2 regions of the Streptomyces sp. NPDC002044 genome follow, and region 2 is predicted to be linked to the other one. Evidence: riboswitches for the same ligand, from Rfam matches in the RefSeq annotation. Region 2 holds a riboswitch; the other holds the start of a gene.
What was found. A riboswitch is a leader RNA that binds a small molecule or an ion and turns the genes downstream of it on or off. The one in region 2 is predicted to bind cobalamin.

Region 1 (3,591 bases), on a different contig from region 2:
CGCCTCCGCGAGGAGCGCGGCCTTGCCGAGGGAGCCGCCGGACGCGTACTTGGTGCCCAGCCCGGTCCAGTCGATGACGGTGCGTCCCTCGCCGTCCTTGCCGCCCTTGTCGAGGAAGTCCACGATGCCGCGGAGCCTGGCGTTGTCCAGGCCGGTGGCGGCGAGCGCGTACGCGCCGTCGATGGTGAGACCGAAGTCGGCGCGGCCGGTCTTGCCGCCCGCGCTGTAGTAGGCGCCCTGGAGGAGGTTGGCCGGGCCGGTGAGGTAGGCGACGCCCCTCTTGAGGTCGGGGCCGTCACCGGGCGCGGAGGTGGGCGGGTTCGTCGGCGGGCTTGTCGGCGGGGTGGTGGGCGGGGTGGTCGGGGGCTCGGTCGGCCCGGGCCGCTTGGTGGTGAGGGCCGCCAGGCTGGTGTGACGGCCGGCGAGGACCGCGTGGACCGTCGGGTAGATCGCGGACTCGGTGGCCCCCTCGAAGCCGAAGCCGCCGTCGGCCAGCTGCTGCTTGGAGAGCCAGGACACGGCCGCGTCGGCCCGCGCGGTGTCGCCGAGGAGGCGCAGCGCCTGCGCGGCGTGGGCCGTCGCGAAGGGGCTGCCCGTGGTGGCGCCCGTATAGCCGGGGAACCCGCCGTCCGCGAGCTGCGCCGCCTTCAGGTACGTGAGGGCCTTGCCGAGGGCCGCGTCGTGACCGCCGGCCTCGTGCAGCGCCAGGACGGCCTGGCCGGTGGCCATGGGGTCCGGGTCGCAGTTCTGGCCCGCGCGGATGAGGATGCCGGTGAAGCCGCCCGTCTCGCACTGGACGTCGGTGAGCCGGGCCAGCGACGCGGCGGGCGGGATGGCGCCGCCGCGCAGGACGGCGAGCACCGCGAGGGCCTGACCCTCGGTCTGCTCGGCACCGGGGAAGTCGCCCTTGCCCGTGCAGCCGGGGGCGTCCCCGGTCTCGGGGCCGAACGGGCAGACGTGCTTCAGGAGATCGCCGACCAGGTCGTGTCCGCCGAAGGCCCGCGGGGCGCCCTCGGTGCTCGCGGCGAGCAGGGCGAGACGGGCGGCGGCCTTGGCGTCGGGCGCCTTGTCCTTGCCGGCCGGGTAGGCGTAGGCGTCGGTGTCCTTCGCGAGGAAGGCGGTGACCTTGTCGAGGCCCGTGCTCTTGCCGCCGGCCGCGGCCAGGGCGTAGGCGCTCTCCACGGTGAGGAAGTGGTTGGGGGCGTCGGCGCCCTCGTCGACGACGCGTTCGCCGTCCGTGAGCCGGGTCGACAGCCACTTCGCCGCGGCCGTGGCGTCGACCTCGCCGGCCGGAACGGTGGGGGTGCCGGTCGGGTCCGGGGTCGGGGCCGTGCCGCCACCGGCACGCACCTGGTCGGGGGAGAAGGCCGGCTTGCCGGTGGTCCCGCCGGCCTGCGTCCCGCCGAACACCCAGGCGTCGACGTCACCGGCCTGGGGCTTGCGGTCCATGGCCCCGAACTGGCTGTACTTCCAGCTGTTCTGGCCCGGGGAAGCGGTCCAGTAGGACCAGTAGGCCGTCGCCTGCGGGGTGAGGACGCAGTCCTCGCGGTCCGCAGTGGGGTACTGCGTACCGGAGTTGAAGTCGCCGTGGCCGATCCGGCAGATGAAGCCGTCGCCGTCGTGCCCGGTGCCCTCGGTGGTGAACCCGGCCTCGTGCAGCAGGTCGTAGCCGCTGGTGGGGGTGGCGTCGCAGCCGCGCACGACCTTGCCGGCGAAGGGGCCGAAGTCGACGGCCACCACCGCGCCGGTCGTGGCGGTGCAGCTCTCGATCGGGTCGGCGGTCGCGGCGGAGGTGCCCGCGACGAACGCCACGCCCCCGACGAAGGTGAGCAGCCCCGCCGATAGGAGGGACAGAAGTCCACGTCTGCCCGCGCGCCGGTCTGTTCGCTCTGTGGTACCCACCACGGCCCCTCGTGTCGTCCGGGCGGCCTGAGCGTGGCGAAAGAGGCCCCACGGGACGGCGCAAGCCGCGGCGGAGCCCGTCGAACCACGCCGTAGTCCGCGACGGCGTTCCTCGTTGAATGACTTGGCTCCAGGCATTCCGGCTCGCCCGCACTCTGTACGGGCCTACGGTTGCGGGTCAGCGCCGGATTCCGACCGGCTTCCCCTGGAGTTGAGTGCGTATCAGCCGGAGTGAAACACGGTGGTAAACGCAGCGTCAAGGTGGCCTGAATCTCATCGCGGGCCCTCCCGGGCAGGGGTGCCGGTACCGCTGGCGCGGCCATGATCCCTCCGGTAGCGTCCAGGGCTGCCACATGGGGGAACCCGGTGAGAGACCGGGGCTGACGCGCAGCGGTGTGGAACGGCAGGGGGCCGTTCCGAGCCCGAATGCCCAGGAGGCAGAGCACCACTGGAAGCCGTACCACGCGATCGGACGGCGGCCACCGCCTCCGGCCTGCCCAGGCCGCGCAGAGGTGTGTCCGGCCGGCGTCCCTCATCTCAGGAGCAGGCCATGTCCCGTCCCACGTCTTCCCGCCGCGTCGCGCTCGCGGTGCCCGCCGCCCTCGGGGCCTTCGCCCTGACGGTGCTGCCCGCCGCCGCGACCTCGACACCGGCCCAGATCGCCACGTCCAAGACGAACGGCGTCGCCTACCTCAAGTCCCTGCAGGCCGCCGACGGTTCGTACGCCGGCTCCGGTCTCTCCAACGAGTGGGCGTTCAGCGCCTTCGCGGCGGCGGGCACGGCGGCCGTGGACGTCACACCGGGCGGTGACGTGACGAAGAACGCCCGCACCGTCTACCGCAACCTGCTCTCCACGGCCGGCTGGCCGTCCGGTTCGCCGGTCGTCACCGACTACGAGCGCGGCGCGCTCAACGCGTACGCCGCGGGCATCGACCCGGCGCGCGTCTCCGCCTCGCGCAACCTCATCGCGAACGTCTACGGCTACTGGCAGACGGCGGAGGCCGGTTACTTCGGATCGTCGTCGAACTACAACGGGACCGTCTTCGCGGCGCTCTCCCTGGCCGGCGCCAGAACGCAGGCGGGCGGTCAGCGCGTGCCGCAGTCCCTGCTCGACTCGATGATCACCCGGATCCGGGCCAACCAGCACAACGACGGCGGCTGGACCTTCAGCAAGGCCGAGGGCAACCCGGCGCAGCTCGCGGCCGCGAGCGACATCGACATGACGGGCGCCTCGATGGCGGCCCTGTGTGTCGCGGGCGTCCCGAACACCGACGCGGACGTCGTCCAGGCCAAGAACTTCCTGAAGTCGAAGCTCGTCAGCTCCTCCGGTGCTTTCGATTCCCTGTACGGCATCAACACCAACTCCAACGGCTGGGCCGTGTCCGGCCTGGGCGCCTGCGGCATCAACCCGCAGACCGGCGACTTCCTCACCTCGACGGGCAAGACCCCGGTCGACTTCCTGATCGCCCAGCAGTTCAACCCGGGCGGTGGCTTCAAGTACCTGCCGAGCGACACCTCGCCGCAGGCGTACGCCTCCGTCGACGGCCTGCGCGCCGTCGCCGGCGGCGGGTTCACGGCCGCGCCCCCCACGCCGGTGACGGCGGGCGCCCCGAAGTGGGTCGCGCAGTCGACGTTCACGGCCGGTACGGCCACCAGGCTGGCGCTGACCGTCGACGACGGCGCGGGCGG
Region 2 (3,591 bases):
CCGGGACGACACCGCTCCCGGCGCCGCAGGAGACCTCCCCGCCGCCGAGGACGGCTAGGCCGTCTCTCGCGGAACGTGCCGGCCCTGCGGACCGTGCGGAACCTCCGGAACTCGCGCGTCTGCCGCGCGCGTGCCCTCAGGCCGTACGGGCCTTCCTGATCGGGGCTCCCGCCTCGTGGAGGCTCGCGAGGGTCTGCCGGTAGGAGCCGATCAGGCTGGTCTCGAGGTAGCTGACGCCGAGTTCCCGGCAGTGGCCGCGGACGATGGCCTGGGCCCGGCGCAGGTGCGGGCTGGGCATGCTCGGGAAGAGGTGGTGCTCGATCTGGTAGTTCAGGCCGCCGAGGACGATGTCGGTGAACCGGCCTCCGCGCACGTCACGGGAGGTGAGCACCTGGCGGCGCAGGAAGTCCGGCCGGTCGGTGCCCCGCAGCACCGGCATGCCCTTGTGGTTCGGGGCGAAGATGGAGCCGAGGTACAGCCCGAACAGGCACTGGTTGACGAAGAGGAACGCGATGGCCTTGCCGGGCGGCAGCACGAGGAACAGGGCGCCCAGGTAGGCCGAGAAGTGCGCCAGCAGCAGGAGGCCCTCCCCCACCCGGTTCTTGAGCGCTCCGTCGGCCAGCGACCGCACGCCGGAGACGTGCAGGTTGAAGCCCTCCAGCGTGAGCAGCGGGAAGAACAGGAACGCCTGGGAGCGGCCCAGGAAGCGCGGCAGTCCCTTGGAGGCGCGGGCCTGGTCCTGGGTCCAGACGAGGACGTCCGGATCGAGGTCCGGGTCGAGGTCCTCGTGGTTGGGGTTGGCGTGGTGACGGGTGTGCTTGTCCTGCCACCAGCCGTAGCCCATGCCGATGCCGAGGTTCCCGGCGATGCGCCCGGACAGTTCGCTGGCCCTGCGCAGGCGGAAGACCTGCCGGTGCGCGATGTCGTGCGCGAGCAGGGCCACCTGCCCGAAGACGGCGGCGAGAAAGGCCGCCACCAGAAGCGTCCACCAGCTGTCGCCGACCAGGACGAGGGCCGTCCAGCCGGCGGCGTAGAGGGCGAGCACGAGGGAGCAGCGGAGGGCGTAGTAGCCGGGGCGCCGCGCCATGAGTCCGGCCGCCTGGACCTTCTTGGACAGCCGGGCGAAGTCGCTGCCCGGTTCCGACGGCCCGGGCGGCGGTCGCACCGTCTGGAGGGAATCCATGATCAGGGGTCTCTTTTCCATTGTCAGCGAGGGGCGCCGGGTGTAAGGGGTGTGCGGGGCGGGGCCGCCGGTGCCCGGTCGGCGCGTGACATGGCCACCCTTTCCGCGCATACCCGGAAATCGGGAGGTAACGTCCCCATGACCGGCCGGGTCTCGCGTCCGCGACAGGCACGTACCCGGGGAATGCGCGTACGGGCGCCGGCGTTGTCGCGCGCATGGACGATTCGTCCCGTGACGAGCCCTCTGGGTACGCGGACGCGTCGGCTCGCGCGCGGCTGGCCGCTGACCGCGCCGACACCCTCGCGCGGACCGCGGCGCTGATGCGCGACTTCGACGGCATCGTCGCGGCGAACGCCCTGGTGGCGGTGGACGACGAGCACGACCCGGAGGGTTCGAGCACCGCCTTCGAGCGGGCCCACGTCGCGGCCCTGCTCAACCGGACCCGTGAACACCTGGACGAGGTCGACCAGGCGCTGGAACGGCTCGCCCGAGGGGACTACGGGCGGTGTGAGAGGTGCGGCGAACCGATCCCGGCGGAGCGCCTGGAGGCACGCCCGACCGCCACCACGTGCGTACCCTGCGCTCCGGCCGGCCCCCGCTGACCCCAGCACCGGGCCACGGCGGGCGGGGGGCGCGGTACTCCTGGGCAGTTCCTTTGTGTCTCCGCCCCGACGGAACGTAATATCACCTGGTCATCACCGCGACGGGAGACAGGAAGCCGGTGCGATTCCGGCACGGTCCCGCCACTGTGACCGGGGAGTGCGTTCCCTCGTGCGAGCCGCCGCGCCCGTCGCGGCGGAGTCAGCGAAACGCCGACCCGGGAGTCAGGACACTGGCCTGTCGCGGGCCCGATCCGAGGAGCGCGGACTCCACAGGAGGCTCTACGTGCACGACGTCATGCCCCGCCCCCCTTTCTCTCCCCCGTCCACCCGGCGCCGCGCCCTGCGCGCGGCCGCCGCGGCCCTGGCCCTGTCCACCGCCGTACTGACCGGCTGCGGCACGTCGAAGGACGGCCCCGACCGCGCGAAAACGTCCGGCGCTCCGGGCTCGTCCGACACGGCGGCGCAGGGGTTCCCCGTCACGGTCGACAACTGCGGCACCCGGACCACGTACGACAAGGCGCCGGCCCGCGTCGTCACCATCCACCAGCACCCCGCCGAACTGATGCTGTCGCTCGGGCTGAAGGACCGGATGGTCGGCACCGCGTTCCCCGACTCGGCCGTCCTGCCCGAGTTGAAGAAGGACTTCGAGGCCGTGCCGCAGCTGGCGGAGAAGGAGCCCTCCTTCGAGGCCGTCCTCGACGCCGATCCCGACTTCGTCTACGGCGGCTACGGCAGCGCGTTCGCCGAGAAGGAGGGCCGCTCCCGCAAGGCGTTCGGCGACGCCGGCATCAACACCTACCTGAACCGCGAGTACTGCGGGAAGAAGCAGGTGACCATGCAGGACACCTACGACGAGATCCGGACCGTCGCCGGTGTCTTCGGCATCGCGGACCGCGGCGACAAGCTGGTCGCCGACCTCCAGGGACGCGTCAGCAGGACCACCGAGGCGGTCAAGGACGCACCCGCCGTACCGGTGTTCGTCTACGACAGCGGCGACAAGTCGGCGTTCACCGCCGGCGGCAAGGGCCTCGGCACGGAGATCATCAAACTCGCCGGCGGACGGAACGTCTTCGCGGACCTCGACGACGTCTTCGGTGACGTCTCCTGGGAGCAGGTCGTCGACCGCAAGCCGGAGGTGATCGCCATCTACGACTACGCGGGCACCGGCAGCGTCGAGCAGAAGAAGGAGTTCCTGCTCTCCCAGCCCGCGCTCGCCGACGTACCGGCGATCAAGAACAAGCGGTTCGTCGCCGTGCCGCTGACCTCGACCCTGGTCGGCGTCAGGCCGCCGTACGCCGTCGAGGAGCTGGCGCGCGGGCTGCACCCCGAGCGGCTCCGGTGACCGCCGCCCCGCCCTCACCTCCCACAGCGGCTCCGCCCGCCCTGCCTGCCGGACGCGGCGCCCGCGGCGCGGACCGGCCGCGGCGCCGGTCCTTCGTCGTGACCCTGACGGTCCTCGGCGGCCTGCTCCTGGCGTCCGCCACCGCGGGCATGGCCATCGGGTCGGTGCGCGTGCCGCCCGGCGACGTGTGGGGCATCGTGACGCACGCGCTGGGCGCCGACTGGTCCGAGCCGACCTGGTCACGGGCGCGGGAGACGATCGTGCTGGACGTACGGGCCCCCCGGGTCCTCCTGGGAGCGGTGACCGGCGCGGGGCTCGCCGTGATCGGGACCGCCATGCAGGCCCTGGTCCGCAACCCGCTCGCCGAGCCGTACCTGCTGGGAGTGTCCTCCGGGGCCTCCCTGGGCGCCGTCGCGGTGATCGTCTTCGGCGTGAGCCTGTTCGGCCCGCTGTCGCTGTCGGTC

Region 1: another riboswitch for cobalamin. It lies ahead of ABT106_RS24085 (prenyltransferase/squalene oxidase repeat-containing protein); the one in region 2 lies ahead of ABT106_RS27835 (ABC transporter substrate-binding protein).

The regions. Positions count from the first base shown of each region.
Region 1 covers NZ_JBEOXU010000115.1:944-4,534, forward strand. Annotated here, with positions in the region: gene ABT106_RS24080 (prenyltransferase/squalene oxidase repeat-containing protein) at 1-1,902, opposite strand, end outside; cobalamin riboswitch at 2,222-2,347, shown strand; gene ABT106_RS24085 (prenyltransferase/squalene oxidase repeat-containing protein) at 2,453-3,591, shown strand, end outside.
Region 2 covers NZ_JBEOXU010000168.1:109-3,699, forward strand. Annotated here, with positions in the region: gene ABT106_RS27825 (fatty acid desaturase family protein) at 137-1,183, opposite strand; gene ABT106_RS27830 (TraR/DksA family transcriptional regulator) at 1,399-1,785, shown strand; cobalamin riboswitch at 1,856-2,038, shown strand; gene ABT106_RS27835 (ABC transporter substrate-binding protein) at 2,081-3,127, shown strand; gene ABT106_RS27840 (FecCD family ABC transporter permease) at 3,169-3,591, shown strand, end outside.